Regions from separate parts of the Janthinobacterium darwini genome, predicted to be linked through region 3. Evidence: predicted binding sites of a transcription regulator. Region 3 holds the regulator's gene; each other region holds the start of a gene.

Region 1 (10,370 bases), on a different contig from region 3:
TCGCGCGAGGTATCGCCCAGGTTCGGCAAGTTCGGCGCTGGCGGCACGGCCAGCGGCGTCCAGCTGCCGGCCGTCTTGGCCGCCACACTGGGGGCCGGCGCCGTCGGCGCGGACGTATAGGTCTGCGCCAGCGCAAACGGCGCCGCCAGCCACAATGCAGCCAGCGCGGATGCGCGCCGGGAGCCGCGCAACCATGCCGCACCGGCGTTTTCAAGTACGATCGGAAGGGTAGTTTTTGAATTCACGGGTGCTATCATACCTTGTTAGCGGCGCCCATTCCCACGCGACAAGCATGCGCCACGCCAGTGGCATGACGTCGTGGCCCGGCGTGCCGCATCTCCACTCCTCACCTATTTTGACGCCATGACAACAGCAGACAAGCAAGCCCCCACCGGGGAATTGACCCATTTCGACGCCACGGGCCAGGCCCATATGGTGGACGTGGGTGCCAAGGAAGACACGCGCCGCAGCGCAGTGGCCGCCGGCACCATCCGCATGCAGCCCGCCACCCTGGCATTGATTATTTCCGGCAACGCCAAGAAAGGCGACGTGCTGGGCATCGCCCGTATCGCCGCCATCATGGGCGCCAAGCGCACCAGCGATCTGATTCCCCTGTGCCACCCGCTGGCATTGACGCGCGTCACCGTCGACTTCGAAGTGGAGGTAGCGGCCAACAGCGTGCACTGCCGCGCCCAAGTCGATACCACCGGCAAGACGGGCGTGGAAATGGAAGCGCTCACTGCCGTGCAAATCGGCTTGCTGACAATTTATGATATGTGCAAGGCCGTCGACCGGGGCATGGTCATGACCAATGTGCGCGTGCTGGAAAAGCATGGCGGCAAGTCGGGCGATTGGCACGCGGAGGTGTAATTATGCCGCCTGGCGCGCCAGCTGGTCCTGGACGCGGCGCAAGTCGCACAGCAGCCAGACGGCACTGGCCAGGCACAGCACGATGATGGCCACGGACAGGGGCAGGTGGAATTGCTCCAGCCCCACCAGCGCGAAGCCGGCATGGATCAGACACGTGCCCACGCCCAGCGCGGCGCACACGCCCGCATACAGACCCGCCCGTGTGGTGCTCAGCAGCACATGCCGGTAACCGGCCACCACCAGGGCAATCGCCGCCAGATTAAATACCAGGAAACCCTGGATGCCGCCCGGCACATGGAACATTTCCCATTCGCGCCAGTAGGCAGCATCGACCTGATGCAGGATCAACAACAACATCGTCCAGAAATAGCTGCGTGCCATAAGATTTACATTCATCAATATTGACGTAATTGTAAAGGCAGAATCACGCCCCGGCATGCGTGCGTGGCATTTTTCAATGCCAAGTTGAATTTCATTGATATAAGTGCTTTTTCATCAAGAAATCATGCATACTGCGAACCGACAATATCAAGATGAGTATCGCATGACAAGCAACAAGCCCGCCGCGGAAAGCAAGCTCCAGGACTTCGAATTCGAGGCGATGAATCTGCAGGTGGGGGGACGCATCCAGTTCATCACGCACCGCACCATCAAGCCCATCCAGCATTTCTCGACACTGATCGGCTACGTGAAAGACGAGTACCTGATCGTCAAGATTCCCATGGAAAACGGCGCCGCCATCGTGCTCAACGAGGGCGACAAGCTGACCATCCGCGTGTTTTCCGGGGTCACCGTGTGTTCGTTTGCCTGCAGCGTGCTGCGCATCTTCGGTCGCCCCCTCAATTATGTGCACCTGAGCTTTCCCGACGCCATCCAGGGCACCAGCCTGCGCACGGCCATGCGCGTGAAAGTGGACATTCCGGCGCAGCTGAGTTACCGCGACGTGGCGCCCGTGCCCGTCTTCATCGTCAACCTCAGCGTCTCAGGGGCACTGATCGAGGCGCCCAGCATGCTCACGCCAGACGACGAGGGTGTAGCGCTCAGCTTTACCCTGCTGGTGCAGCCGAACAAGCATCAGATGCGCGTCAACACGCGCGCGCGCATCCAGAACGTCAGCGTGGGCAAGCCATCGAATGGCCATGCGACCGACGTCGCCGAAATCTATACGTATGGCGTGCAATTCATCGACCTGGAACCCACACACTACACCCTGCTGCAAAACCTCACTTATGAAGCGCTGATCGCGGACCGGCAAAAAATCGTCTGACACTGGCGCGGCAGGCGCCGCTCACTGGGTCGCCACCACCTTGGGAATATTGTTCCGGGTGATGGCTTCCCTGGCCGCCGCATTCGTCACGCTGGTGCTGTTGAACCAGCTCAGGCTGCTGCTACCGAGCTGCAACTCCATGGTCACCGTCTGGCCGCCCATGCCGCTACCCAGATCGCCCGCCAGGGTCAGCTCGATATTGCCCTTGTCGACCTTGGCGCCGGACACTTCGCGCGTCGGGCTAAACACGGGGATGGCGCTGGGCACGGCTTCGGTGGGAGTGCTGCAAGCGGTCGCCAAGCCCCCGTTTTCCTGCACGCACAGGGCCACGGCTGTCTTCAGGGGCGCAGCGGCCGCCAGCACGTTGCTGACCTTGGCCCGCATCGTATAGTCGCCGTACTGGGGAATGGCCACGGCCGCCAGGATGCCGGCGATAGCCACCACGATCATCAGCTCTATCAGGGTAAATCCGCTCTGCGCGCGCATCGTCTCCTCCCATTGTGCACATGCTCGTGCCGTGCACGGTGCAAGCGCCATGCCAGCAGCGCGCCCGGGCAGCGGCGGTACACGTGGAAAGAAAAGCGACACTTTTGGGCAGGTTCGGACCAGCGCCGTCGGCCCAGGCCGGGAAGCGGCCTGTCTTGCGGACAAAAAAAAGGAGCCGAAGCTCCTTTTTTGTACTGCGTGAACCAGGCTGGAATTACAGCATGGCTTTCAGCAGACGCGCCATTTCCGACGGGTTTTTGGTCACGGTGATGCCGCAAGCTTCCATGATTTCCAGCTTGGCTTGTGCCGTGTCAGCACCGCCCGAGATCAGCGCGCCGGCGTGGCCCATGCGCTTGCCTGGAGGAGCGGTCACGCCAGCGATGAAGCCAACGACCGGTTTTTTCATGTTGTCTTTGATCCAATACGCCGCGTTGGCTTCGTCCGGACCGCCGATTTCGCCGATCATGATGACCGCGTCGGTATCTGGATCATCATTGAACATCTTCATGATGTCGATGTGCTTCAGACCGTTGATAGGGTCGCCGCCGATGCCGACTGCCGACGATTGGCCCAGGCCCAGTGCGGTCAGCTGACCCACTGCTTCATAGGTCAGGGTACCCGAACGCGATACCACGCCGATGCGGCCTTTTTTATGGATGTGGCCTGGCATGATGCCGATCTTGATTTCGTCTGGCGTGATCAAGCCTGGGCAGTTAGGGCCCAGCAGCAAGGTTTTGCTGTTGGCTTTAGCCATGCGGTCTTTCAGGGCCATCATGTCACGCACAGGAATGCCTTCGGTGATGCAAATGGCCAGATCCATTTCAGCTTCAACAGCTTCCCAGATCGCCGCTGCCGCGCCTGCTGGCGGCACGTAGATCACGGACACGTTGGCGCCGGTTTCTTTTTTCGCTTCGGTGACGTTAGCGAAAATTGGAATGCCTTCGAAGTCTTCGCCGGCTTTCTTCGGGTTCACGCCTGCCACGAAGGCAGCTTTGCCGTTCGCGTAGTCGCGGCAACCGCGGGTGTGGAACTGGCCGGTCTTGCCGGTGATCCCTTGGGTTACGACTTTGGTATCTTTATTGATCAGAATGGACATGTTGATTCCTTAATTAAGCTTGACCAGCAGCGGCGGCAACGACGCTCTTTGCTGCATCTTCCATGGTGTCGGCTGCGATGATAGGCAGACCGGAATCGGCCAGCATCTTTTTGCCCAGGTCTTCGTTGGTGCCCTTCATGCGCACGACCAGCGGTACGTTCAGCGAGACGGCTTTCACCGCGGCGATCACGCCTTCAGCGATCACGTCGCAACGCATGATGCCGCCGAAAATGTTCACCAGGATGGCTTTCAGGCCTGGGTTTTTCAGCATGATCTTGAACGCTTCGGTCACTTTTTCTGCCGTGGCGCCGCCGCCGACGTCCAGGAAGTTGGCTGGCTCGCCGCCGAACAGCTTGATGGTGTCCATGGTGGCCATGGCCAGGCCGGCGCCGTTCACCAGGCAACCGATGTTGCCGTCGAGCGAAATGTAAGCCAGGTCGAATTTCGACGCTTCGATTTCAGCTGGATCTTCTTCGTCCAGATCGCGCAGGGCGACGATTTCCGGATGACGGAACAGGGCGTTCGGGTCAAAGTTGAACTTGGCGTCCAGGGCGATGACCTTGCCGCTGCCGGTGACGATCAGCGGATTGATTTCGGCCAGCGAGCAGTCGGTTTCCCAGTATGCTTTGTACAAGCCTTGCAGGTTGACGCGGGCGTCGGCGATGGAACCGGCAGGCACGCCGATTTTGGTCGCGATGTCGTCTGCCTGGGCATCGGTCAGGCCTACGCCTGGATCGATGGTGACGTGATGGATCTTCTCAGGGTGGCTCTCGGCCACTTCTTCGATGTCCATGCCGCCTTCGGACGAAGCCATCAGAACGATTTTCTGGGTGACGCGGTCGGTGACCAGCGAAACGTACAGTTCTTGTTTGATGTCGGCGCCTTCTTCCACCAGCAGGCGGTTGACTTTTTGGCCTTCGGCGCTGGTCTGGTGCGTGATCAGCTGCATGCCCATGATCTGGTCAGCGTATTGCTTGACCTGTTCGATCGATTTTGCCACTTTCACGCCGCCGCCCTTGCCGCGACCACCTGCGTGGATCTGCGCCTTGACGACCCATACCGGACCGCCCAGGGTTTCCGCAGCCTTGACGGCTTCGTCGACGGACATGCACGGAATACCGCGTGGTACCGTCACTCCATACTGCCGGAGGATTTCTTTGGCTTGATACTCATGGATTTTCATGCTGGCTTCCCTTCTGATACTGATTTGTAAAAATACGGTTAGTGGTGCAAAAAAAACAGGAAAAACAGCGCCGGGGTCACGCTTTGGCTACCCAGCGCGGGTAATACTGTGCAACCGCCCCGCCATCGGTGCGCAGGGCGTGGCATTTGTCGAGTTGAAACGGCTTTTCATGCGGCAAATCAGCATTCTCACCGTCGCGGGTCGACCAGACATCGCCGGCAAATGCCTGAACCGTCGCAGTCGGCAAGACTTGCGCCAGTTCGGTCAAATGGGTACAGCCGGCGATTCCCGCCAGGCGCTGTTTCAAGTCGCGGCGGAAATTCTTCAATAAATTCAAACCGATCAGCGCCGTGTAAGCGGGGCCGATGGTATCGCAAAAACCGGGATAGGGCACGGCATCGGAGGCAGCTTCGGCCTCGACGATGGTCAGTTCGTGATCGACGGTAATGCGCAAGTGGAGGTCATGCAGGGGAGTGCCAGCGGGGCGGGGGCCGGAGGCCAGCATCGCGTCATAGCTTTTGATATCGGTAATTCGGGCGTCAATATCCCACAGGCCGTCGTCGCGCACATACGCTTGGACGTCGATAACGCGGGAGTGCCGTAGGGCGCGCCGGGATACAGGAGTTGACAGGGGCATAAGACCGATGCCGCTTGCGCGGCCATAATTTAGTAAGCAGCCATGTGCATAAAGCACGCTGTTCGCAGCTTCTACGAACAGCAACCGCACCTGCGGCGCCGCAAAAACCCTAAAAGTGTAGCACATTGGGCGCTGGTTGCGCCGCAACATAATTTTTCATTGCTTCGATAAAAACATTTCAAAGCATAAGGAGAACACATGAAAATTTACGTAGTTATCACATTCAGTGATGATTGATATGCGCGCCTGGGAGCGTGAACCGCATCCAGTTGCCACCACCGCACCGATATCGCACAGCGCTGGTAACGCTCGCCACGTGCAGCGCAACAATCTGCCGCCGGTCTGACAGGACGATGACCGAAGAAAGATCCTTGCAAAGAAAATAATGGCAAACAGCAAGGCCCGCCTGCCCGAGCAAACGGGACATCGTGCGGACTTGTTGTAGAAGGAACACAGCGCGGCCTGGGCGGGTATGCCGGCAACACACAGGCGCGCGTGAAAGCAGACAGAACCGCGCCAGTCGCCGCCTAGTCGTCCTCGGGCTCCAGCCCCTTCAAGGCCACCTGCACGGCGCGCTGCGAAAAGCCGCGCTGCATCAGGAAGCGTACCTGCTTGTTGCGCTGTTCGGCATCCTGCGCCACTTCACCGAATTTGCGACGCCACACTTCGCAGGCGCGGGCGGTCTCGCCTTCGGCCAGGCCCGCCTTGAGTTCCTGCAGCGCTTCGCCGGCAATGCCATGGCTTTGCAATTCCGCCATGATGCGGCTATTGCCGAAACGGGCCGAGCGGCGGTGGATCAGCGATTCGGAAAAACGCTCCTGCGAGAGCCAGTTGGCCTGTTCCAGGCTGTCGAGCAAGGCTTCCACATCGTCGCCTTCCTGCGCATGCCGCTGCAGCTTGCGCCGCAATTCCATGCGGCTGTGTTCACGCATCGACAAAAAGCGTAGCGCCCTGCCCTTCAGGCTTAGTTGTACTGCAGCCATACACCCACCTTGTCTTTCATTCCACGATCACAGCACCCAAACACAATCGCCGCCCGGCGCAACAGCGCGGGACGGCGATCAGGGTCCTACCTTGCGGCAAGCCATGCATAGGTCGGATTAGGCCCCTTGGGCCGTAATCCGACAACATTGTTGACGTCTGTGGTGTTGTCGGATTACGCGCGGCTTTGCCGCGCTAATCCGACCTACTCTGCCTTGGCTTCCGCAGCCTTGGCAGCCTTGTCGGCGGCTTTATCCGCTTTTTCCGGCTTTTCAGCAGCCAGCGGTGGCAGTTCGCGCACGCCCAGCGAGGCGCGGACCTTGTTTTCGATTTCGCGGGCCAGCGCCGGACGCTCTTGCAGGAAGGCACGGGCGTTGTCCTTGCCCTGGCCGATGCGTTCGCCGTTGTAGCTGTACCACGAACCGGATTTTTCCACGATCTTGGCATCCGAGCCCAGGTCCAGGATTTCGCCTTCGCGCGAGGTGCCGGCGCCGTACAGGATGTCGAAGTGCGCTTCCTTGAACGGTGGCGCGATCTTGTTCTTGACGACCTTGACCTTGGTTTCGTTGCCGATCACTTCGTCGCCCGACTTGATCGAGCCGGTGCGGCGGATATCGAGGCGCACGGAGGCGTAGAATTTCAGCGCGTTGCCGCCAGTGGTCGTTTCCGGACTGCCGAACATCACGCCGATCTTCATGCGGATCTGGTTGATGAAAATGACCAGGGTATTCGTGCGGTTGATGGAACCGGTCAATTTACGCAGGGCTTGCGACATCAAGCGCGCTTGCAAGCCTGGCAGGGAATCGCCCATGTCGCCTTCGATCTCGGCGCGTGGCGTCAGTGCTGCCACGGAGTCGATGACGACCAGGTCGACGCTGCCCGAACGCACGAGGGCGTCGCAGATTTCCAGAGCCTGCTCGCCCGTGTCCGGTTGCGAGATCAGCAATTCATGCAAGTTCACGCCCAGCTTTTGCGCGTAACCGACGTCGAGCGCGTGCTCGGCATCGATAAAGGCGCAAGTGCCACCCAGTTTTTGCATTTCAGCAATGGTTTGCAGGGTCAGCGTGGTTTTACCTGACGATTCCGGACCGTAGATTTCCACCACGCGGCCGCGCGGCAAGCCGCCAACGCCCAGCGCGATATCGAGGCCGAGCGAACCTGTCGACACGACTTGCACTTCTTCGATCACCGCGCTGGCATCCATGCGCATGACCGAACCTTTGCCAAACTGCTTCTCGATCTGCGCCAGTGCGGCGGCGAGCGCCTTGGCTTTTTCCGATGCGGGTACTACAGCTTTTTTATCGTCCATATGTTCTTTCAGCCGTTCTACAGTTGCAGATTCACGTGAATCCTGCAGCCTGCGATAGCGCCAGTGGGTTAAATTCTTTATACAGACAGTACTGTATAAAAAAACAGTGATCAATGCAAGCGGAACGTGGATTTGTTTTGAAACAGATCAATACAACCCTGTTTTTCACAAAAACTATCCACCTTGCGGAAAATGAAACACAATACAGACTTCAGATGTCCTGATGTTGCAAGCATAGGAAGTTCACCATGCGTATTTTACTTGCCGAAGATGACAGCGTGCTGGCCGATGGCCTGACCCGCTCGCTGCGCCAGTCCGGTTATGCGATCGACTACGTCAAGACCGGCCAGGAGGCCGATACGGCCCTGTCCACCCAGGAATTCGACCTGCTGATCCTCGACTTGGGCCTGCCGAAGATGTCTGGCCTGGAAGTGCTGCGCCGGCTGCGCGCGCGCGCCTCGCTGCTGCCGGTGCTGATCCTGACGGCCGCCGATTCCATCGAACAACGCGTCAATGGCCTCGACCTGGGTGCCGATGATTATATGGCCAAGCCGTTCGCGCTGTCGGAACTGGAGGCAAGAGTGCGCGCCCTGACGCGCCGCGGCGCTGGCGGCGGCGCCACCGTCATCAAGCACGGCCCGCTCAGCTACGACCAGGTGGGGCGCAGCGCCTACATCAACGACCAGATGCTCGACCTGTCGGCGCGCGAACTGGGCTTGCTGGAAATCCTGCTGGGTCGCACCGGCCGCCTCGTTTCGAAAGAGCAACTGGTCGACCACCTGTGCGAATGGGGCGAAGAGGTATCGAACAACGCCATCGAAGTGTATGTGCACCGCCTGCGCAAGAAGATCGAGGTGGGCGGCGTGCGCATCGCCACCGTGCGCGGTCTCGGCTATTGCCTGGAAAAATACTCGGAAGCGGCGCGCCTGAACGCCGAAGCGAGTGAGGCGGCAGGCCCGGCCAGCGGCCCCGCCAGCAAGTGAAGCCGCGCGAGGCGCCTGCGGACGAGGCGGACGACGACGACTGGTTCGAGCCGCCCACCACGGAGCAGGATGACACCATCGAACATTCGCTGTTCGGCGAAATCCTCGACTGGATGCTGGCGCCCTTGCTGCTGCTGTGGCCGATGAGCATCGCCATCACCTATCTGGTGGCCAAGGGCATCGCCAATCAACCGTTCGACCACGCGCTGGAAGACAGCGTGACGGTGCTGACGCAGCAGGTCAAGCAAGCCGACGGCGCGATGCTGCGCCGCGTGCCGGACAAGAACGGCAACAGCAAGGGCCGCGACTTCCTGCGCGGCGACGATGTCGACACCCTGTATTACCTGGTGGTGGGCGGGCACGGCGAATACCTTGACGGCGACCGCGACTTGCCGCCGCCGCAGGATCCCGATAAATACCGCAGCGGCATGGTGCTGTTTCGCAACGACACCATCCATGGCACGCCCGTGCGCGTGGCGTTCAGCTATCTCGACATGCCGTACAGCACCGACGACGAACCGCGCCGCATGCTGGTGCAAGTGGCCGAGACGCTGGAAAAGCGGGCCCAGCTGGCCAATGAAATCATCAAGGGCGTGATCTTGCCGCAGTTCATCATCCTGCCCGTGATCCTGGCCCTGGTCTGGTTTGCCCTGGCGCGCGGCCTGTCGCCGCTGGCGCAATTGCAGGAACGCATACGCGCCCGGCCACCCGACGATCTCTCCCCCATCGAATCGGGCCAGGTGCCCGAGGAAATCACGCCGCTGGTCGGTTCGCTCAACGAGATGCTGGCGCGGCTATCTCTGTCGATCGACATGCAGAAACGCTTCATCGCCGATGCCGCGCACCAGATGAAAACGCCGCTGGCCGGCATGCGCATGCAGTCCGAGCTGGCCCTGCGCCAGACCGACCACGATGAAATTCACCGCTCGCTGCTGCAACTGGCGAAAAGCTCGGAAGCGGCCACGCGCCTGGTGAACCAGCTGCTGGCACTGGCGCGCGCGGAAAACCAGCCGCAGGCGGGTACGGCGTTCGAACCGATCGAGCTGAGCGAACTGGCACGCGGCGTGGTGCAGGACTGGGTGCAAGCTTCGTTTGCCCAGCATATCGACCTGGGTTTCGAACAGCCTGCGTATTCGATCATGATTTCCGGCAATGCCATGATGCTGCGTGAACTGCTGAGTAATCTGATCGACAATGCCCTGCGCTACACGCCGTCCGGCGGCAGCGTCACGGTGCGCGTGCGCAGCACCCTGGAACTGGCCATCCTGGAGGTGGAAGATACGGGTCCCGGCATCCCCCAGGCCGAGCGGGCCCACGTGTTCGAACGCTTTTACCGCATTCTCGGCAGCAACGTCGACGGTAGCGGCCTGGGCCTGGCCATCGTGCGCGAGATTGCTCAACAGCATGGCGCCGAAGTCGATATTTTTAACAATCCGCGCGCGCAGTCGCCGAAGCTGCCGGGCACCTTGTTACGCCTGAGCATTGCCCTGCTGTTGCCGGACGCGCCCGAAGAGGATGAGATCACGTATGGATAAGCCCAGCCTTCCTGCGGCGCCGC
Region 2 (10,370 bases), 130 kb from region 3:
TGGACCTCGACACCCTGGTCGACTCGCCCGTCTTCGCGGGGCGCCATTTCGAGCGCATCGACCTCGACCCGGGCGCGCAAGTGCCCGTACACCTCAATGTGATGGCCGACAGCGCCGACAGCCTGGAAGCGACGCCACAGCAAGTCGAAAAACACCGCGCCATGCTGCAGCAAGCCTACAAACTGTTCGGCGCGCGCCATTACCGCCACTATGACTTCCTGCTGGCCCTGAGCGACGAGTTCGGCGGCATCGGCCGCGAACACATGCAGTCGAGCGAAAACGGTGTCAAGCCCGGCTATTTCAGCGACTGGGACAAGAACGAAGCGGAGCGCGTGCTGCTGCCCCATGAGCTGACGCATTCGTGGAACGGCAAGTTCCGCCGCCCCGCCGGCCAGGACACGCCCGACTTCAACACGCCGCTGCAAAACAGCCTGCTGTGGGTCTACGAAGGCCAGACCCAGTACTGGGGCAATGTGCTGGCGGCCCGTTCCGGCCTGGTGGCCCCGGCCCACATGCGCGAGCTGTTCGCCGCGACGGCGGCCCATTACGACGTGATGCCGGGGCGCAGCTGGCGCACCATGCAGGACACAACGAACGACCCCATCATCAATGGCCGGCGCCCCATCGGCTGGAGCAGCTGGCAGCGCGACGAAGATTACTATATGGAAGGCGCGCTGGTCTGGCTCGACGTCGACACCACCATCCGCGAACTGTCGGGCGAACGCCGCTCGCTCGACGACTTCGCGCGCAGTTTCTTTGGCGTGCAGGATGGCAGCACCACACCCCTGCCCTACACGTTCGAGGACGTGGTCGCTGCGCTGAACGCCGTGCAGCCGCACGACTGGGCCGCGTTCCTGCGCCGCCGCCTCGATGGCCACGGACCCGGCGCGCCGCTCGATGGCCTGGCCCGCGCCGGCTGGAAACTGGTCTACCGCGACACGCCCACTCCCTTCCTGAAAGCCAATGAAGAGCGCAGCAAGAGCACGGACCTGACATATACACTGGGCTTGAGCATAGACAAGGACGGCAAGCTGGGCAAGCTGCTGTGGGATGGTCCCGCCTTCCAGGCTGGCCTGTCGGGCAACACCACCTTGCTCGCCGTCAATGGCACGGCCTACACGCCCAAGCTATTGAAGGCGGCCATCCAGGCGGCCAAGACCAGCCCGCAGCCGATCAACTTGCTGGTCAGAAAGGGCAAGCAATTCCAGACGGTGGCACTCGACTATCACGGCGGCTTGAAGTACCCGCAACTGGAGCGCATCGCCGGTACGCGCGACCGTCTGTCGGCCATTCTGCAGGCACGCTGAGGCGACGGTTCCGGGAGGATTTTGCGCCGCGCGCCCTATGCGGGGCCGGCTTTTGGTGTATGCTGGCGGCATGAATAATGACACCGACATCCAGCTCAGCGGCCCCTTCAAGGCCACCGACGGCTCCGGCCGTGCCCACGACATCAAGGCCATCCGCATCTTCGACGAAGGCTACGGCATCATCGACGTCTATGTCGATTTCGCCGCTCCGCTCGAAGCGGGCGCATACAAGGACAAGACCCTGGTCGGCCACATCCTGGCCCGCTTGCGCAGCCTCGGCTACGTCGGCCCGGACTTCGGCCATGGCGACCTGGGCTTGCAAGACAAGAAACTGATCGTTCTGGAAGCGCCCGAGGAATTTTCCGCCTTTGCCGTCAGCAAGGGCTGGAAGGATTTATCGGCAGAGTTTGACGAGGACTGAGCCTTCGCCACCTGAACACCATCATGCGCCGCGCCTGCCCCAGCAGGGGCGGCGTTTTTCATCGTCCCCTTGCTTTTTCCGTCCATGTTCCTGCTCTTTCTGCGCACCTGCGCCGTGCCCGCCCTGTTTTGTATGCTGGCCGGATGCCAGCAATCCGACCTGATCAAGGACTTTGAACAGAAGGTGCCGCTGCAAGACCAGCAACTGGCGCGGCATTACAGCGACTTGCTGCGTGAAAAACAGCTGGACTATGTGCGCATGGCTACCGAGCCGGGCAATAACGGCGATCAGATCCGCCAGGCGCTGCCCGCCTTGAGTGCCGCCTTCCCCGCAGGCGAGCCCCGGTACGTCAAGGTGGTGGGCTACCAGCGCATCGAGCAGCGCGATGCGCCTCAACTGCTGAGTGTCAGCTTCGAATATGCCTATCCTGAAAAATGGATCGTCAGCACCGTCGTGCTGAGAAAATATGGCACTGACGCCACCATCATGGGCTTGAGCGTGGCGCCGCAGAGCGCATCGCTGGAACAGCTGGCGACCTTCACGCTAGGCGGCAAATCGCTGCTCCACTACGTGGTGCTCGGCGCTGCCATCCTCTCCCCCTTGCTGATCCTGTCTACCCTGGTGTTATGCCTGCGCAGCAAGCTGACCGTCAGGAAATGGCCCTGGTTGCTGTTCATCAGCATCGGTTTCGGCCAGCTATCGCTCAACTGGGCGACGGGAAAGTACCTGTTTCTACCCATCGCCATCCAGCTGTTTGGCGTTGCCGCAGGCACCAGCGCCTACCAGCCCTGGACATTCATCGTCTCCCTGCCGCTGGGCGCCAGCGTATTTCTGCTAGTCAGGAAAAAACTGGCCGCGCCTGCAGGTAGCGCGCGCTCCACGCGGCGATGACGTTGGCGACATAGGCCGCATCATCGCGCCCCGTCAACAGATGGTCGGCATCGTCGAGCGAAACGAAACTTTTCGGGTGCTTCGCTGCCGTAAAAATATCCATCGCGTTCGACAGGCTCACCGTCGTGTCATTCGGCGCGTGCATCACCAGCAAGGCGCGGCGCAGGCCGGCGATGTCAGCCTTCAGGCTGTGGCTGCCAGCGTCGTCGACGAATTGCTGGCGGATGCGGAATGGCCGCCCTTCCAGCTGCACCAGCGCCTCGCCCTCGGCGGCGATTTGCTCCAGATGGTCGCTGAACATGCGCGTCACGTAGGCGGGCGTGCTGGGGGCGGCCAAGGTCACCACGGCCGTGGCTTCCGGCACTTGCGCGGCAGCGGCCAGCACGGCGGCGCCACCGAGGCTGTGGCCGATCAGCAATTGCGGCGCAGCATGTCTGGCCCGCAAAAAGTCGGCGGCGGCAAGCAGGTCGTCCACGTTCGACGAGAAATTGGTGGCGGCAAACTCGCCCTCGCTGGCGCCCAGCCCCGTAAAATCGAAGCGCAGCACGGCGATGCCGTGTTCCGTCAAGCCTTGCGCAATACGCCGCGCGGCCAGCACATCCTTGCCGCAGGTAAAGCAATGGGCGAACAGCGCATAGGCGCGGATGGCGCCGTCGGGCGCGTCGAGGCGCGCCGCCAGCACATGGCCATGCGCGCCGGGAAAATCTTGCCGGGTGGATTTCATTGTCTCAGATCAAAGCTGCCGCGCAGCGCGGCCGATGGCGCATTGTAGCGCCGCCCGGCCGCCGCCGCAGTTGGCCAACCTTAATCGCGCTTCGGTATGTCCAGGCCCTTGATGACGCCAGGCCGGGCCAGGAACGCTTGCAGCGCGCGCTGCACATTCGGAAAGTTGTCGAAGCCGACGAGGTCGCCAGCGCCATAGAAACCCACGAGGCAGCGCACCCACGGGAAGATGGCGATGTCGGCAATCGTGTACTGCCCGCCCATGATCCAGTCGCGGCCCTGCAGGCGCTGCTCGAGTACGCCCAATAGCCGCCTGGCCTCGCCGAGATAGCGCTCCAGCGGACGTTTGTCTTCATAGTCCTTGCCGGCGAACTTGTGGAAAAAGCCCACCTGGCCAAACATGGGGCCGATACCGCCCATCTGGAACATCAGCCATTGTATCGTTTCGTAGCGCAAGCCCGCGTCCTGCGGCAGGAACTTGCCCGTCTTTTCGGCCAGGTACAACAGGATGGCGCCCGATTCGAACAGGGCCAGCGGCTTGCCAGCGGGACCGTGCGGGTCGATGATGGCGGGAATCTTGTTGTTCGGATTGAGGGACAGGAATGCGGGCGACATCTGGTCGTTCTGCTCGAAGCTGACCAGGTGCGGCTCGTAAGCCAGGCCCAGTTCTTCCAGCAGGATGGAAACCTTGATGCCGTTCGGCGTGGGCAGAGAATACAGTTGCAGGCGCTCGGGATACCGGGCAGGCCATTTCTGGGTGATGGGAAAGTCGGAGAGTTGGGACATGGAAATCCTAATTGAGGTGTGCGACACGGCGCAAGAAAGCAAGTATAGCCAAGCATGGCAATGTGCGTTGCTTGGCCAGCACGTCCTGCCACCAGCAAGACCATGGGCTAACTGCGTGTAAGCGTGGATAGCGCCACTGGGCGGCCCGGAAATCGCCACGATTGGCATCACTGCTTGCGCTGGTTCAGCAGGCTCACCGCCTTGTTCAGCACAACATCCTCGCCTGCGGCCAGACTTTCTCTGGTGGCACGCACCTCGACATCGGGAAAAATACCGATACCCACGAATTCCCGCCCATCGGGATAGGTATCGCGCTTCGCGCAAATCCGCCCATGGCCGCCGCCCGGCAAATACACCAAGATGGGCTGGCCCGTACTGCCTCCGGTCGCCTCGCCTATCTTTAATCCTCTCTGCAATGTATCGAAGGAAACAAGAAAATCTTCCGCCGCCGAAAACGTTGCTGCGCCTGTCAGCACAGCCACCGGACCGTCAAAAACACGCTTCCGCGAATAATGCGCTTCACTGCCCTTTCCTCCGATGACTTTCCATACGATATCTGCACCGTCACTCCGGGAATAACCATTGTCACTCCGAACGTAACTCTTCGAAAACGGGATCGGCTGCCGGGTCAGATAACTGAGAATATCTGCACCAAACTGTGTAGAACCTCCACCATTTTTCCGGATATCGAGGACGAGCGCCTTGGCCTGCAGGATGTCAGGGAAAACCTTTTCCAATTTTCTGACGCCTTCATCACTCTCGAAATGGTCGAGGGAGAGATAGGCTATTCGCCCGGGCAACATCTTGAATATAAATGCTTCTTTTTTTTCAATATCGGCATGCCCCGACCTGGCGATGACTTCACTACGCTCCAGCCCGGACATATTGCGCAAGCCAAGCGTGATCGGCCTGTCCGCATCGCCCGCCAGGAGCTGATAACCATACGTGCGCAATTGACGATCCTGCTCCGTTGAACTGCTTACCAAGGGCAAAATGTATTGTTTCGCATAGTCCTGAACCGGTATGCCATCGATGCTGAGCACTTCATCGCCAACTGCAAGCCTGGCCTTCAGCGCAGGACTAGAAATTGCCTCTATGATTACTTTGTTGTCCAGCATGGCCGTGCGCAACGGTGGCCGGGCATACAATTTCTTGCTGAGTTCTGGCGGCGCATAAATATTCGTGTGGCCATCCCGGAGCAAGGGCGCCAGTTGCGACAGCACTCGGTAATATTCTTCCGTCGTTCCGGCTGCGATCACCTTGCCCAGGTATTCCAGGTAGACCTTATTCCAGTCGAGCTCCGGCACGTTGTCGAAATAGACGAAACTTTCCCTGACCTGGTGCCAAAATTGCGAAAGCCCCGCCACCCGCTCCTCGACGCTCAAGGTGGCGGCGTAGGGATACGCCGCCTCGGATGGCCATAGCTGCCTGGGGATAGCGGCAACGGACAGTATCTTTTGCACGCGTGGATCATCTGCCATCTTTGCCAGGCCGGGCCTGTCTTTCATCACTTTCAGCAGTATCGGCGTCCAGCTTATGTCGTTGATTTCCTGCAAGGTCTTGACCGCCTTGTCTTGCTGCTTCAGTTTGCCATACGTTTCGGCCAGGTCCAGCCTCAGATTAAATCCGCAAAATTTCAGATAAATATCACCAGCCGCCAGATCACGGATCTCCGGCCTGTCAAGATACACGAGGATGGTTTCCAGCGCCTGCGCATATTTTTTCAGCGCCGCCTGGTCATCCCTGGCATTGACAATGATGTTGAAAGCGGCTTTCCGCAGAAACTGTACGTGCTCGTAGCTTGCCATGGCAGTATGCGGAGGCGGCTGATGAGCGGCATGCGCCGGATTCCGACACAACATGAGTCCCAATACCAGCAGCAATAGCAGTTTCATATTTCCCCAAAGATATCGTACCGCGCCCTGGCCAGACATCCTGCATCCATCACACAAGATGCAGGCAGGCGGTCTGGCCATAAACAGGAGAAGCATCTTACAGGAGCAGGTCATGTCAATTATCTCCGTTTGTCACGGGACGCCGAGCGCAAAACAGGCAAGCATGGCGCGCAGGAACGGCTGCCCCACTCAGCCAAACAAGCCATGCAAAAACCAGCGCGGCGCGGCCTCTTCACCGCTGCCGGCGATGCGTTCGCGGTAGACCCAGTAATGGGCGTGGTCGAGGCCTTCGGCGATGAAATAATCGCGCGCCTGCGACTGGCCCCACCAGCCCGCCTCGATGCGCTCGGCGACGGACACCATTTTCAGGGGCGAGCCATAGAAGGGCCGGTGTTCGCGCATCAAGAGGGCAATGGGCTGGGCCAGCAGCCAGCCGGGACGGGGCATGCCGGGCAAGCCGGGCGGCAAGTCGGGCAGCGCGCTTTTAGCACCGGGCTTGGCAGGCAGCGGCAGCCACTGGTTCGCCGCTTCGGGGCGGTAATCGGCGCGCGGCACTGCCTGCAAGACATTCTCGGCGCCCAGGCGCGCCACCAGCAATTCCATCAGGCGCTGGCGCTCCTGCGGCGTGCCGCCCGGCTCGGGAAACAGGCTCTCGCTGGGCGGCGCCATGGGCTGCACCTGCAGCGCTTCCAGGGTGAGACCGATCACGGGCGCCTCCAGCACCAGCTGCGCCAGGCGCTCCTTGAGCAAACGCAACAAGTGTTCGTCACGCCAGACGGCGACACCCAAAGCCAGCTCGATGACAGTGGGCGGGCGCGCCACCCTGCCCCGCTCGTGCGCCAGCAGCAGTTGTATGCGCTCGACAGCAAATTGCCGCGCGCACAGCCAGCCCGTCATCTGCTGCAGCAGGCGGCGCGCGCCGAACAGCAGCGCGTCCGCGTGCTCCACGCGGTCGAACAATTCCAGGCTGGCGCGGAACGTGGGCGGCGCTTCGATCCACAGGTACAGTTCCGTGCTGTGGCCATGCGCGTCGTCGAGCATGTCCAGCAAGGCCCTGCCGCAGCGGCGCTGCAAGCCGGGCCGCGGCAAGTGGCGCAGCTGCCCCAGGTTACGGCAGCCGATGCCCTCCAGCCAGTCCAGGTAGGGGCGCGCGGGCGGCAGCAGGGCGCACGGCAGGCGGTCGAGGCGGCGCACGAGACTGGCCATGCTTAATGTCCGGCCCCGGCGCGTACCGGCGCGCGCCAGCAGCCAGGCGCCCCGCGCCGTGGGGGCACACGACAGCTGGGCCGTGTAGCCGAGCGCGCGCAAGCTGGCCGCGATTTGCCGGCACAGGGCGCGCACACCGCCAAACAGGCGCAGGCTGGCGCCCGCGTCGACCAGCAGGGTGGCTTCTTCGCCCTGCGCCACCAGCGGCGAGTATTGCAGCAGCGCCAGCGCCACCGCTTGCAAGGCTTGCGCTTCCAGTTCGTGCGAGCGTTCATGCAGGCGTGCCTGCGGCGCCAGCATCAGCGCGCCCGCGCGGCGCATGCCCGGCCGGATGCCAGCCGCCTGCGCCAGCGGCGACAGGACCATCACTTGCTCCTGCTCTAGCACCACGCTCAGGCGGTCAGCCGACCAGCGCGGGCAAAACACTTCGAGCGGAAGCAGGGGCAGGCACAGGCCGATCCAGAGTCGCATGACGCAGCAGTAAAGAAGGAGGTTGCAGGGGCAGGAACAGGGGCGCGTCGCGCTGCGGTCCCCGGCGCTTGATGAAGCCGATCTCGATGCCGCCGGCGGCCGGGCGCACGGACAGGCGCAGCGGCGCCGGCGACGCATCCTGCGCGCCGTGCAAGGGGCGCAGCATGCAGAACAGGGTGTTACCGCCTTGCGCGGCCAGGTGCAAGCGGCGCAGGCTGTCGGCGCGCACGTGCGACTGCCAGAACAGCAAGGCGCCGCAACTGCCGCTGCGCAAGATGTTTTCCGCCGCCCACAAGGCATCCTTGCTGCTGGCGCTCTTTAGCCACAGCAGCTGCGACGACACCAGTCCCTGCGCGGCCAGGGCCAGCGCCTGCGGCGGATGGGGCGGCTGCAGCAGCACAATGGGCAAGCCCGGCAGCTGCGCCAGCGCGGGCGCCAGCAGGCGCAATTCGCCGCTGCCCGGCTGCTGCACCAGCAGATCGATGAGGCTGCCGCTGGGCCAACCGCCGCCTGGCAGCTGCGCGGACAGGGCGGCAAAGCCCGTCTCCAGGCAGCGCGTGGCGCCCTGGCCCAGCTGCGATGCACGCCATAAAGAAGGGTGCAAGGCTTCCGGCGAGGCCATCAATTCGGAATGTTGCATAATTAGATATGAAGATGAATACTGTATGCATATACAGTACTATCCGACCCTCCTTTTGGCAAGGCTTATCTGCTTATTCTCTGTGCATCGCCGCTGCCCGGGCCGCTCCGCCATGTCCGAAAAACCCCGTTTCCGGCATCGATTGCTGTACCATAAGCACTCTCCTTACCGCCTGGCAAAGTACCAGTCGGCTCCCTCCGTCCATAAGGAAACGCATTTGACCACCATCCAAATCATCAGCGCCATCGTCTTCGGCCTTGCTCTCATCCACACCTTCGCCGCCAAATCGTTTGAAACCCTGGCGCAGCGCCACCCCCGTCATGCAGGCATGCTGCACTTGCTGGGCGAAGTGGAAGTCGTGTTCGGCTTCTGGGCCTTCATTTTGATCATCATCATGGCCTTTGTCTCGGGCGGCGAGGCGGCCATCGAGTATGCCGAATCGCGCCAGTACACGGAACCGCTGTTCGTCTTTGTCGTCATGGTGGTAGCCGCCTCGCGCCCCGTGCTCGACGCCGTGCAGCGCCTGTTGAAAAGCGTGGCGCGCGTCATGCCGCTGCGTACGGAACTGGCCCTCGTCTGGCTGGGACTGGCGCTCGTGCCCCTGACGGGCTCGATGATCACGGAACCGGCCGCCATGACCCTGGCTGCGCTGATGCTGGCGCCACAAATCTTCCGTCCGGGCATACCCGAATGGCTGAAATACGGCGCGCTGGGCGTGCTGTTCGTCAACGTGTCCATCGGCGGCACCCTGACTTCATACGCGGCACCGCCCGTGCTGATGGTGGCCACTACGTGGAACTGGGACAGCGCCTTCATGGCCAGCCATTTCGGCTGGAAAGCGGCCATCGCCGTGCTGATCAATGCCACGGGCGTGAGCATCCTGCTGCGCAAATATCTGCACAGCAACACGTCCGACATCAAGCCGAAAGCGGGTGACGTGGAAGCGCCGAAAGTGCCGCTGACCGTCAGCCTGGTGCACCTGGCCGTGCTGGCCGGCGTGGTAGCCCTGGCGCACCATCCCGTGCTGTTCTTCGGCCTGTTCCTGTTCTTCCTTGGCTTCGTGCAGGCGTATGAGCGCTATCAAAGCCCGCTGATCCTGAAAGAAGGTTTGCTGGTCGGCTTCTTCCTCGGCGGCCTGGTGGTACTGGGCGGCATGCAGCAATGGTGGCTGCAGCCCATCGTCTCCAGCCTGAAGCCGCTGGCCCTGTTCTTCGGCGCCCTGGGCTTGACGGCCATTACCGACAATGCGGCCCTCACTTACCTCGGTTCGCTGATCGTCGGCATGACGGACGAAGCGAAATACATGCTGGTGGCCGGCGCCGTGGCCGGTGGCGGCCTGACCGTCATCGCCAACGCGCCGAATCCGGCCGGCGTGGCCCTGCTGCGCCGCGGCTTCAAGGATGAGTCGATCGGCGCCGTCGGCCTGCTGGCCGGTGCCCTGCTGCCGACGGCCGTGGCCGCCCTGGCCTTCCTGGCCCTGTAAGCATGCACTGGGGCGGCTGCCGGCCGCCCCAGCTCCTCTCGGTTTCCCTCCTCAATTTCCCTCCTCAGTTGCCTTCGTACACCAGGAAGTGCAGGCGGTCATAGAACAGGCTGTAGGCATAGTCGAACGTGCCCACGCTGCGAAAACCCTTGTGCAGATACACTTGCAAGGCGTCGCTCTTTTCCCACACCGTCAGGGTGATGCGCGCACAGCCCTTGCGGCTGGCCAGGTCGCGGATTTCATGGAACATCTGCCGAAACAGGCCCTGCCCCCGGTATTTCTCGTCGATGGCCAGACTACTGACGAAACAGTCGTCGGCGCGCGCATGCGCGAGCACGAATGCGTCATAGGCATCGTCGAGCGCCTTCATGTCATCGCGGTAATACGAGACGGCGCCGCAAGCCTGGAACTCTGCCATCGTGGCGGCCGTGAAAAAGCCGATGAAACGGTCGTCCTCGTCATGCAGGCCGTGGATATGCGTCAGGTAAGGGTCGATGTTCTGCTGCCGCTGCAATTCGACGAACTGCAGATTGAGCTTGTTTCCAAA
Region 3 (10,370 bases):
CGCCGCAATTCGCTCGCGTATCCAAGCTTGCGTGGCGCCAACCAGATCCTGAACGCGACGGCCGTGCTGGCCGCGCTGGAAGTGCTGAAGCTGAAACTGCCCGTTGGCGCGCAGGAAGTACGTACGGGCCTGGTGACGGTGGAACTGCCGGGCCGCTTCCAGGTCTTGCCTGGCCGCCCCAGCGTCATCCTTGATGTCGCGCATAACCCGCACGCAGCTTCGGCGCTGAACCAGAACCTGGGCAATATGGGTTTCCACCCGTACACCTATGCCGTGTTCGGCTCCATGCAGGACAAGGATATCGATGGCGTGCTGGCCGCGATGAGCGAACACGTCGACCACTGGTGCCTGACGAGCCTGCCGTCGCCGCGCGCGGCGACGGCATCCGAGCTGGCCGCCAAGGTGCAGATCATGCTGGAAGATAAGCCCGACAGCAACGACCATACTGTGTCTATTTTCGATGATCCGGCACAAGCTTTTGCAAATGCGATGAGCCGGGCCGGTGAGAATGATAGAATTGTGGTCTTTGGTTCTTTCCTCACCGTCGCCGGCGTGATGAAGGCCAGAAAATCCTCACTTCACTGAAACGCACTCGACTGAAAATCACGCATGGGCTTGTTCTCGAAACTGTTTAAAAACAAGCAAGAATCCTCTGGCGAAGACAGCGGCTTTTATGTCCCTGGCGAAGCACAGTCGCCGACCCGCAAGCGCGCCGCCAACACCTCTGGTGGCGGTGGATCGCGCCGTGGCGGCAAAGAAGCGCCGGACCCGGTCTTGCCTGAAAAAAAGCGCGCACGCCGCCGCCTGGTCGGGGCCATTGCCCTGGCCCTGGGCGTGGCTGTGGGCTTGCCGATGCTGCTCGATTCCGAGCCGAAGGCGCCTTTCAACGATATCGCCATCGACATTCCCTCGAAAGAAAAGGCCGCTGCGCCTGCACCTGCGCCCGTGCCGGCTGTGCCCGCTCAGGCGGCTGCGCACAATGGCCTGGACCAGTCCGAGGAAATCATCGACTCTCCTCTGCCGCCTGCGGCCAGGCCTGCGCCGGCACCGGCACCGGCAGCAGTACCGGCGCCCGTGCTGGCTGCCGTCCAGCCTGCGCCTGCCAAGCCGGCCTATGTGGAACCGAAACCCGAGCCCAAGCCTGAGCCCAAGCCGGTCAAGGTGGAGCCGAAACCAGAGCCGAAACACGAAGCCAAGCTGGAGCCGAAGCATGAGCCCAAGCCTGAACCCAAGCATGAGATAAAAGCGGAAGCCAAGCCTGAGGCTAAGCCTGCCAAGCCGGCGCAATCTGCCGACGATGCGGCGCGCGCTATGGCGATTCTGGAGGGCAAGCCACTGGACAAGCCGCAAGAGAAAGCACAAGACAAGGCACACGACGCCGGCAGCGGCAAGTTCGTGGTGCAGGTGGCGGCGCTGGCGACGCAGGACAAGGTCGATGAATTGCAGGACAAGCTGCGCGAAGCGGGTATCAAGTCTTATACGCAGAAAGTCTCCAGCCCCGCGGGCGAGCGTATCCGCGTGCGCGTGGGGCCGTTCGGCAGCCGCGATGACGCCGAAAAGACCCGCGCCAAGCTGCAAAAGCTGGGCCTGGGCGGCAGCCTGGTGCCGGCGTGATGTTGCAAGGCTGAACGGTCGTGACGATCTTCGATTACCTGGTGCTGTTCGTGCTGGTGACGTCCGTGCTGATCAGCATGATGCGCGGCCTGGTCAAGGAAATACTGTCATTGGTCAGCTGGATCGTGGCTTTCGTCATCGCCAACGCCTATGGCGCCACCTTGGCGAAATTCCTGCCGGAAGCCGTGCCGGGTGAAGCCGTCCGCCTGTTGCTGGCCTTCGTGGTGCTGTTCATCGGCGTGCGCATTTTGATGGGCTTGCTGTCCATGACGGTCGACGCACTGGTGAAGGTGACGGGCCTGAGCCTGGCCGACCGTACCCTGGGCAGCCTGTTCGGCGTGGCGCGGGGCCTGGTGATCGTGCTGACCACCGTCATCTTGTGTGGCATGACTTCCATACCACAGCAGTCATTCTGGAAAAATGCGCTGCTCAGCCCGCTCGCGGAACAGGGCGCGCGTGCCATCAAGCCTTATCTGCCTGCCGCATACGCGCAGCATGTGAAATTTTGAATTTTTTTTAAAATCAGTAGCACAGTTTAGGAGCACACCATGTGTGGCATCGTCGGCGTCGTTTCCCATCAACCTATCAATCAATTGCTCTATGATGCATTGTTGCTCTTGCAACATCGCGGTCAGGACGCGGCAGGGATTGCGACCAATCACAGCAGTATGTTTTCCATGCACAAAGCCAATGGCCTCGTGCGTGACGTCTTCCGTACGCGCAACATGCGTTCGCTGCAAGGCACGACGGGCATCGGCCATTGCCGTTACCCGACGGCCGGTTCGTCGAGCGAAGAGGAAGCACAACCGTTTTATGTGAATGCGCCGTTCGGCATCACCCTGGCGCACAATGGCAACCTGACCAACTGGGAACAGTTGAAACAGGAAATGTTCAAGAACGACCGCCGCCATATCAATACCGATTCCGATTCGGAAGTGCTGCTCAATGTGCTGGCGCATGAAATCCAGGAAGCCACAACGGGCCTGAACCTGGACCCGGAAGCCATCTTCAAGGCTATCACCGTGCTGAACCGCCGCGTCAAGGGCGGCTATGCTGCAGTGGCGCAAATTGCTGGCGTGGGCTTGCTGGCCTTCCGCGACCCGCACGGCATCCGTCCTTTGTGCCTGGGCATTAATGAAACGGAGCAAGGCCCCGAATACCTGATCGCCTCCGAATCCGTGGCCCTGGAAGGCATGGGCTTCCGCTTCGTGCGCGACATCGGTCCCGGCGAAGCCGTCTTCATCGATGCCGACAAGAAATTGCACAGCGCCCAGTGCGCCGACAACGCCAGCCTGAATCCGTGCGTGTTCGAATTCGTCTACCTGGCCCGTCCCGACTCCGTCATCGACGGCGCCTCGGTGTACGCCACGCGCCTGAAAATGGGTGAATACCTGGCTGAAAAGATCCGTGCCGAATTGCCTGACGTGCATATCGACGTGGTCATGCCGATTCCCGATTCCTCGCGTCCGGCCGCCATCCAGCTGGCCTTGGCGCTGAACCTGGAATACCGCGAAGGCTTCATCAAGAACCGCTACATCGGCCGCACCTTCATCATGCCGGGCCAGGCGGCGCGCAAGAAATCCGTGCGCCAGAAGCTCAACGCGATTCCTTCCGAATTCAAGGATAAAGTGGTGTTGCTGGTCGACGACTCCATCGTGCGTGGCACCACCAGCCGGGAAATCGTGCAGATGGCGCGCGAAGCGGGCGCGACGAAGGTCATCTTCGCCTCGGCCGCGCCACCGGTGATCTACCCGAACGTGTATGGCATCGACATGCCGACGCGCGACGAGTTGATCGCCTATGGCCGCACGACGGAAGAAGTGTGCCGCGAAATCACGGCCGACTACCTGGTGTACCAGGATATCGGCGCGTTGAAGCAGGCGATTGCCGACGTCAACCCGGCACTGACGAACTTCGAGGCGTCGTGCTTCGATGGCGTGTATGTGACGGGCGACGTGTCGCAGGAATACCTGGACCGCCTGGAATATGCGCGCCACCATCCGAAGGCGGCAGCGCCGGAAGATACGCCACGTTCCCAGTTGAACCTGAACCTCGCCACCACCGAAGGGTGATGTGGAGCCCGGCTATGGCCGGGCTTTTTTTTATCTGATATTTCTCGCAGCCTTGCGCGCCACTTGATCATGAGCAACAACAAAAACTACGGCTTTACCACCACCATCCTGCATAACGACCGCCGCAAGGGTATCGAGCACGGCTCGCTGCACAAGCCTGTGCATACCTCCGTCGCGTTTGGCTATGGCGATGCACGCCAGCTGGCGTCCGTGTTCCAGGGCAAGGAGCCGGGCTTTCGCTACGGCCGCCAGGGGAACCCGACGGTGTCCGCGCTGGAAGACAAGGTCAACAAGATGGAAGATGGCGTGGCGACGCTGTGCTTCGCCACCGGCATGGGCGCCATTGGCGCCGTGGTGCAATCCTTGCTGCGCGCGGGCGACCATGTGGTGTCGTCGGCTTTTCTGTTTGGTAATACCAACAGCCTGTGGCAAACGGTGACGGGGCAGGGCATCGCCGTGTCCTTCGTCGATGCCACGGACGTGGCCAATGTGGCCGCCGCCATCACGCCGCAAACGCGGATTGTTTTCGTGGAAACCATCGCCAATCCGCGCACGCAGATCGCCGACCTGGCGAAGATCGGCGCGCTGTGCAAGGAGCGTGGCATCTTGTACATCGTCGATAATACGATGACCACGCCCTACCTGTTCCGCCCGAAAGCGGTGGGCGCGGGCCTGGTGGTCAATGCGCTGACGAAATCCATTGGCGGCCACGGCAATGCCCTGGGCGGCAGCTTGACGGACACGGGCGTATTCGACTGGACGCAGTACCCGAACATTTTCGACAATTATAAAAAGGCGGCGCCGGCGCAGTGGGGCATCGCGCAAATCCGCGCCAAGGCCTTGCGCGATTTCGGTGCCTCGCTGGGTCCGGAGGCGGCGCACCATATCGCCGTCGGCGCGGAAACCATGGCCTTGCGCATGGACCGTACCTGCTCGAACGCCCTGGCGCTGGCCACCATGTTGCAAGCGGACCCGAGAGTGGCGGCAGTGCATTACCCAGGCTTGTCCTCGCACCCGCAGCACGCGCTGGCGACGGACTTGTTCCGCAGCTATGGTTCGCTGTTCAGCTTTGAATTAAAAGATGGCATCGATTGCTTCGATTTCCTGAATCGCCTGAATCTGGCGATTCCGGCTAGCAACCTGGGTGACACGCGCACCCTGGTCATTCCCGTCGCCCACACGATCTTCTATGAGATGGGAGCCGAGCGCCGCGCCAGCATGGGCATCGCCGAATCGCTGATCCGCGTATCCGTCGGGATCGAGGATGAGGCCGATCTGCTGGAAGACTTCCGTGGTGCGCTGGAGGGCTGAGAGCGGTGTCGGTGATTAGGCCATGTGCCAGTGTTGAGGCAAACTAAAAACTGGGGTCAGACCCGGCAGGTCTGACCCCGGCACGCAACTTAATGCCAGCTGCGCATCAGACCTACGGCCAGGCCTTCCAGGGCGAACTCATCTTCCGGCGATACGGTAATCACCTTGAAATCGGGGTTTTCCGGCAGCAGTTCGATGACGGAGCCCGTTTTCTTGTAGCGCTTGACGGTGACTTCGTCGCCGATACGGGCCACGACGATCTGGCCGTTCTTGGCACTGTCGACCTTTTTGACGGCCAGTAAATCGCCATCCATGATGCCGGCGTCGCGCATGGACCAGCCGCGCACCTTCAGCAGGAAATCAGGCTTGGCCGAGAACAGGGCGGGGTCGACGTTGTAGCTCGCTTCCAGGTTTTCCTGCGCCAGGATGGGCGAACCGGCGGCTACTCGGCCGATCAGGGGCAGCGACATCAGCAGGGCTGCCGGCACTTTCGATGCCAGCGCATCGGCGGCCGCGCTCGCCGCCGCACCGATCAGGCGGATGCCGCGCGAGGTGCCGGGCGAAATCTCGATCGCGCCCTTGCGGGCCAGGGCCTGCAAATGTTCTTCGGCCGCATTGGCCGATTTGAAACCCAGTTCATTGGCGATTTCGGCACGGGTTGGGGGAAAGCCCGTGTTTTCAATCGCGTCCTTGATCAGGTTCAGGATTTGTTCTTGTCGTGCTGTCAGCTTGATCATGAGCGGTGGGTGCATACTAAAATGCTGTCTATATGAACAGTCTGTATTTTTGTACAGTATCGTCCACTATGCAAGGGGATTTCCGTCTTTTCGGCGAATTTGGCAAGAAATACTTGTCCGCAGGCGGAAAGCACGGTGGCGCACGGGCTTTTCGGGCGCTTGTGGAAGGAATGATTGAAACGTTTGCAAAAGGCGGTTATAATCTTCGGCTGACCTTCCCACACCCGTCTTGACGCCGGGGTGGGCGATTATCAATCCGACCTGAAGGAGTTTGCATGCGTCATTATGAAATAGTCTTTATCGTCCATCCGGACCAAAGCGAGCAAGTGCCCGCGATGATCGAACGCTACAAAGCCAGCGTAACCACCCGCGGCGGTTCGGTTCACCGCGTGGAAGATTGGGGCCGCCGTCAAATGGCTTACTCGATCCAAAAGCTGCCTAAAGCACACTACATCTGCCTGAACATCGAATGCGACAACGAGACCCTGGTCGAGTTGGAAACAGCATTCAAATTCAATGATGCCGTGTTGCGTCACCTGACCGTTAAAATGAAGAAAGCTGAAACAGCTCCTTCGCCGATGATGAAATCGGTACAACGCGAAGACGCGGCCAAAAGCCACCGCACCGAAGCACCAGCAGCCGCTCCAGCCGCAGCAGCAGCTTAATTCTTGACCAGGATCGTGCGCTGAACCAGCTACAAGTAACCGCCATCATTGCCGAGCGCGAAATATTGCGCTACACCCCGGCAGGGTTGCCGATTGTGAATGCAGTATTGCAGCACAGTTCGCAGCAGATGGAAGCAGGAATTGCCCGTTTGACCGAGTTTGATGTTGCCGCGCTAGCCGCTGGCGAAATATCAGGCCGGTTCAGCCAGGCAAGCTTGGGCGGGGTCTATCAGTTCACGGGTTTCCTGGCCAGGAAGAGCCGCAACAGCAAGAGTTTGGTGTTTCACATCATTGATTTTAGTGCAGTCACCCCGACTAGCGCATTTTAGATACAGGAGCCTGACATGGCATTCGGTAAAAAGTTCGACAAAAATAAGCTCAAGCTTAAAGAAAAACGCAAACAGCAAAACCCGTTGTTCAAACGCAAGAAGTTCTGCCGCTTCACCGCAGCTCACGTTGAGCAAGTCGACTACAAAGACGTCGACACGCTGAAAGACTTCGTCCAAGAAAACGGCAAGATCATGCCAGCACGCCTGACCGGTACCAAAGCGCACTACCAGCGCCAAGTTGACACCGCAATCAAGCGCGCTCGCTTCCTCGCGCTGCTGCCATACACCGATCTGCACCACGCTTAATCGGTCAGATATTCCTGGAGAAGAACTATGCAAATCATTCTGTTAGAAAAAGTTGTTAACGTCGGTAACCTCGGCGAAGTCGTCAAAGTCAAAGACGGTTACGCACGTAACTTCCTGATCCCGCAACGCCTGGCACGTCGTGCCACGGCAACCGCTGTGGCTGAATTCGAAGTCAAGCGCGCCGAACTGGAAAAAGCTGCTGCCGCCAAACTGGCCGCATCGCAAGCCCAGGGCGAAAAACTGAGCGGCCTGACCGTTCAAGTTGCTCAAAAAGCTGGTGTTGATGGCCGTCTGTTCGGTTCCGTCACCAACTTCGACATCGCTGAAGCGCTGACCAAGCAAGGTTTTGCTGTTGAAAAAGCACAAATCCGCATGCCTACCGGCCCGCTGAAGATCGTTGGCGAGCACAACGTTTCGGTTGCTCTGCACACCGACGTGGTCGTGGAAGTTGTTATCGCTGTCGTTCCAGACGCGAACGCGTAATCGTCTGCGGGCCTGGCCCGCAAGCGTTGCCGCACGATGAAAAGCCGGGTTCGCCCGGCTTTTTTGTGGCCTTTTTTTCGCTCAATTTCAGCCCTTTATTTTTGCCAGCACGCCGAAGCGGGTATAATTCGCGCCATGAACGCCCCCTCTGATCCGCAACTGGATTCCCTCCGTATTCCGCCGCATTCGATCGAAGCAGAACAATCCGTTATCGGTGGTCTGCTGCGCGACAATGCAGCATATGACCGCATCGCCGACTTCATGCATGCGGAGGATTTCTATCGCTATGACCATCGCATCATCTTCGAGCAAATCGTCAAGATGGTTAACGCTTCCAAGCCAGCCGATGTCATTACTGTTTTTGAAACCCTGACCCAGCTCGGCAAGGCCGATGACGTGGGCGGACTTGCTTACCTGAACGCCATGGCGCAAAACACGCCATCGGCCGCGAACATCCGGCGCTATGCCGAGATCGTGCGCGACCGCGGCGTGCTGCGCAAACTCATCACCGTCGCCGACGATATCTCCGGCACGGCCTTCAGCCCGCAAGGCAAGGAAGTCAAGCAGATGCTTGACGAGGCCGAGTCGAAGATTTTCGCCATCGCCGAAGAAGGCGCGCGCGGCGCCCAGGGCTGGACCGCGATCCAGCCCCTGCTGACGCAAGTAGTCGAGCGCATCGACGAACTGTACAGCCGCGACAACCAGAGTGAAATCACGGGCGTGCCCACTGGTTTCATCGACCTCGACCGCATGACCTCCGGTCTGCAGCCGGGCGACCTGGTGATCGTGGCGGGTCGTCCTTCGATGGGCAAGACGGCGTTTTCCGTCAACATCGGCGAAAATGTGGCCATCGACAGCGGCTTGCCCGTGGCCGTGTTCTCGATGGAGATGGGCGGCGCCCAGCTGGCCATGCGTATGCTCGGCTCCGTCGGGCAGCTCGACCAGCACCGTCTGCGCACGGGCCGCTTGAACGACGAAGACTGGCCGCGCCTGACGAATGCGATTCAAAAGATGAACGACGCGCAGTTGTACATCGATGAAACGCCGGCCTTGAATTCCATCGAATTGCGCGCCCGCTCGCGCCGTTTGTCGCGTCAATGCGGCAAGCTGGGCCTGATCATCGTCGATTACTTGCAGCTGATGTCGGCCAATACGCCGGGCGACAACCGCGCCACGGAGATTTCCGAGATTTCACGGGGCTTGAAAGGCCTGGCGAAAGAACTCGGTTGCCCCGTGATCGCGCTGTCCCAGCTGAACCGCTCGCTGGAACAACGCCCGAACAAGCGTCCCGTCATGTCGGACTTGCGCGAATCGGGCGCTATTGAGCAGGATGCCGACGTGATCCTGTTCATTTATCGTGACGAAGTGTATAACCCCGACTCGCCAGACAAGGGAACGGCCGAAATCATCATCGGTAAACAACGTAACGGTCCAATCGGCAGCATCCGCCTCACCTTCATGGGGCAGTACACCAAATTTGGCAATTACAGTGGTGGCCTGGCGCTTTACCAAGGCGACTAAGACTCAGCAGCACTGGCAATTCCATTGGCCGCCCCCGACAACGGGGCGGCTTTCTGTAGTAAATAACACGACTCAATGCTTAACGGAGAATGACATGTTTGGACGCTTGATGCCCACTGAGGGCAAGTTTTTTGAATTGTTTAACCAGCACGCGGAACTGTGCGTCAAGGGCGCCAAAGAAATGCTCGGCCTGATGACCAATTTCGATGACCTGGAAAACCGCGTGCATGCGATCGAAAGCATCGAGAAACAGGCGGACAAAGTCACTTACGCCACCGTCGAAATGCTGCACAAGACCTTCATCACGCCGATCGACCGTGACGACATCCATCAGCTGATCACGCGCCAGGACGACATCCTCGACCTGCTGGAAGACGCGGCGCAGACCGTCTCGCTGTACGACCTGAAAGCCGTCACACCGGAAGCCAAGCGCCTGGCCGAACTGGTGCTGGCCTGTACCGAGAAGGTGCGCGACGCCGTCGCCATGCTGCATAACATGGACAACTCGCGCAAGATCGTCGCCATCTGCGAAGAGATCGACCGCCTGGAATCGGATGCCGATCACGTGATGCGCGCCGCCATGTCCAAGCTGTTCCGCGATGAACCGGACGTGCGCAACCTGATCAAGCTGAAAGCGATCTACGAAATTCTGGAAACCGTGACCGACCGTTGCGAAGATGTGTCCAATATTATCGAAGGCATCATCGTCGAAAACGCGTAAGCGTTGGGCATGTCCTGAACCAGAATCAGAAAAGAAACTACAATGACCATACAAATCAGCATCTACGTGCTAGGCCTGTTGATCGTCCTCGCGCTGCTGTTTGACTTCATGAACGGCTTCCACGATGCCGCCAACGCGATCGCCACGGTGGTCTCGACGGGCGTGTTGAAGCCGCAGACCGCGGTTGCCATGGCCGCCACGTTCAACTTCGTCGCCATTTTCGTGTTCCACCAGCTGACCGTGGCTGCCACGGTGGGCAAGGGCACGATTGACCCGTCAGTGATCGACCAGTACGTGATCTTCGGCGCGCTGATGGGCGCCATCTTCTGGAATTTGTTTACCTGGTATTACGGCATTCCATCGTCGTCTTCGCACGCGCTGATCGGCGGCCTGGTAGGCGCCGCCGTCGCCAAGTCGGGCACGGGCGCGCTGGTCGCGGCCGGCCTGTGGAAAACGGTGGCCTTCATCGTGATCGCACCCGTGCTGGGCTTTGTGTTCGGCTCCATCATGATGCTGCTCGTGTCCTGGATTTTCGTGCGTTCCACGCCGCGCAAGGTCGACAAGTGGTTCCGCCGTCTGCAACTGGCATCGGCGGCAGCCTACAGCCTGGG

Evidence for each region. The regulator LexA, encoded in region 3, represses DNA repair genes until DNA is damaged. The targets are predictions, from matches to a motif close to ACTGTATNNNNATACAGT.
Region 1: recA (recombinase RecA) is a predicted target of LexA. The motif match lies at 7,920-7,937, and genes of this name have one in related genera.
Region 2: imuA (translesion DNA synthesis-associated protein ImuA) is a predicted target of LexA. The motif match lies at 8,361-8,378, and genes of this name have one in related genera.

The regions. Positions count from the first base shown of each region.
Region 1 is NZ_JBNYXX010000002.1:383,863-394,232, forward strand. Features, by position in the region: gene ACQ4WZ_RS17175 (M48 family metallopeptidase) at 1-164, opposite strand, end outside; gene moaC (cyclic pyranopterin monophosphate synthase MoaC) at 364-870, shown strand; gene ACQ4WZ_RS17185 (DUF6713 family protein) at 871-1,251, opposite strand; gene ACQ4WZ_RS17190 (flagellar brake protein) at 1,415-2,137, shown strand; gene ACQ4WZ_RS17195 (pilin) at 2,159-2,623, opposite strand; gene sucD (succinate--CoA ligase subunit alpha) at 2,838-3,719, opposite strand; gene sucC (ADP-forming succinate--CoA ligase subunit beta) at 3,733-4,902, opposite strand; gene ACQ4WZ_RS17210 (DUF2889 domain-containing protein) at 4,979-5,539, opposite strand; gene recX (recombination regulator RecX) at 6,067-6,522, opposite strand; gene recA (recombinase RecA) at 6,726-7,829, opposite strand; gene ACQ4WZ_RS17225 (response regulator) at 8,078-8,812, shown strand; gene ACQ4WZ_RS17230 (sensor histidine kinase) at 8,809-10,347, shown strand; gene ACQ4WZ_RS17235 (DUF4212 domain-containing protein) at 10,340-10,370, shown strand, end outside.
Region 2 is NZ_JBNYXX010000001.1:437,461-447,830, reverse strand. Features, by position in the region: gene ACQ4WZ_RS02045 (M61 family metallopeptidase) at 1-1,307, shown strand, start outside; gene ACQ4WZ_RS02040 (hypothetical protein) at 1,378-1,728, shown strand; gene ACQ4WZ_RS02035 (hypothetical protein) at 1,813-2,619, shown strand; gene ACQ4WZ_RS02030 (alpha/beta hydrolase family protein) at 2,567-3,343, opposite strand; gene ACQ4WZ_RS02025 (glutathione S-transferase N-terminal domain-containing protein) at 3,424-4,128, opposite strand; gene ACQ4WZ_RS02020 (S41 family peptidase) at 4,296-6,023, opposite strand; gene ACQ4WZ_RS02015 (Y-family DNA polymerase) at 6,213-7,700, opposite strand; gene imuA (translesion DNA synthesis-associated protein ImuA) at 7,630-8,340, opposite strand; gene ACQ4WZ_RS02005 (putative Na+/H+ antiporter) at 8,558-9,823, shown strand; gene ACQ4WZ_RS02000 (GNAT family N-acetyltransferase) at 9,888-10,370, opposite strand, start outside.
Region 3 is NZ_JBNYXX010000001.1:570,295-580,664, forward strand. Features, by position in the region: gene folC (bifunctional tetrahydrofolate synthase/dihydrofolate synthase) at 1-585, shown strand, start outside; gene ACQ4WZ_RS02565 (SPOR domain-containing protein) at 610-1,614, shown strand; gene ACQ4WZ_RS02570 (CvpA family protein) at 1,635-2,123, shown strand; gene purF (amidophosphoribosyltransferase) at 2,163-3,686, shown strand; gene ACQ4WZ_RS02580 (cystathionine gamma-synthase family protein) at 3,756-4,997, shown strand; gene lexA (transcriptional repressor LexA) at 5,087-5,734, opposite strand; gene rpsF (30S ribosomal protein S6) at 6,010-6,399, shown strand; gene priB (primosomal replication protein N) at 6,420-6,728, shown strand; gene rpsR (30S ribosomal protein S18) at 6,744-7,034, shown strand; gene rplI (50S ribosomal protein L9) at 7,062-7,517, shown strand; gene ACQ4WZ_RS02610 (replicative DNA helicase) at 7,653-9,038, shown strand; gene ACQ4WZ_RS02615 (DUF47 domain-containing protein) at 9,133-9,759, shown strand; gene ACQ4WZ_RS02620 (inorganic phosphate transporter) at 9,802-10,370, shown strand, end outside.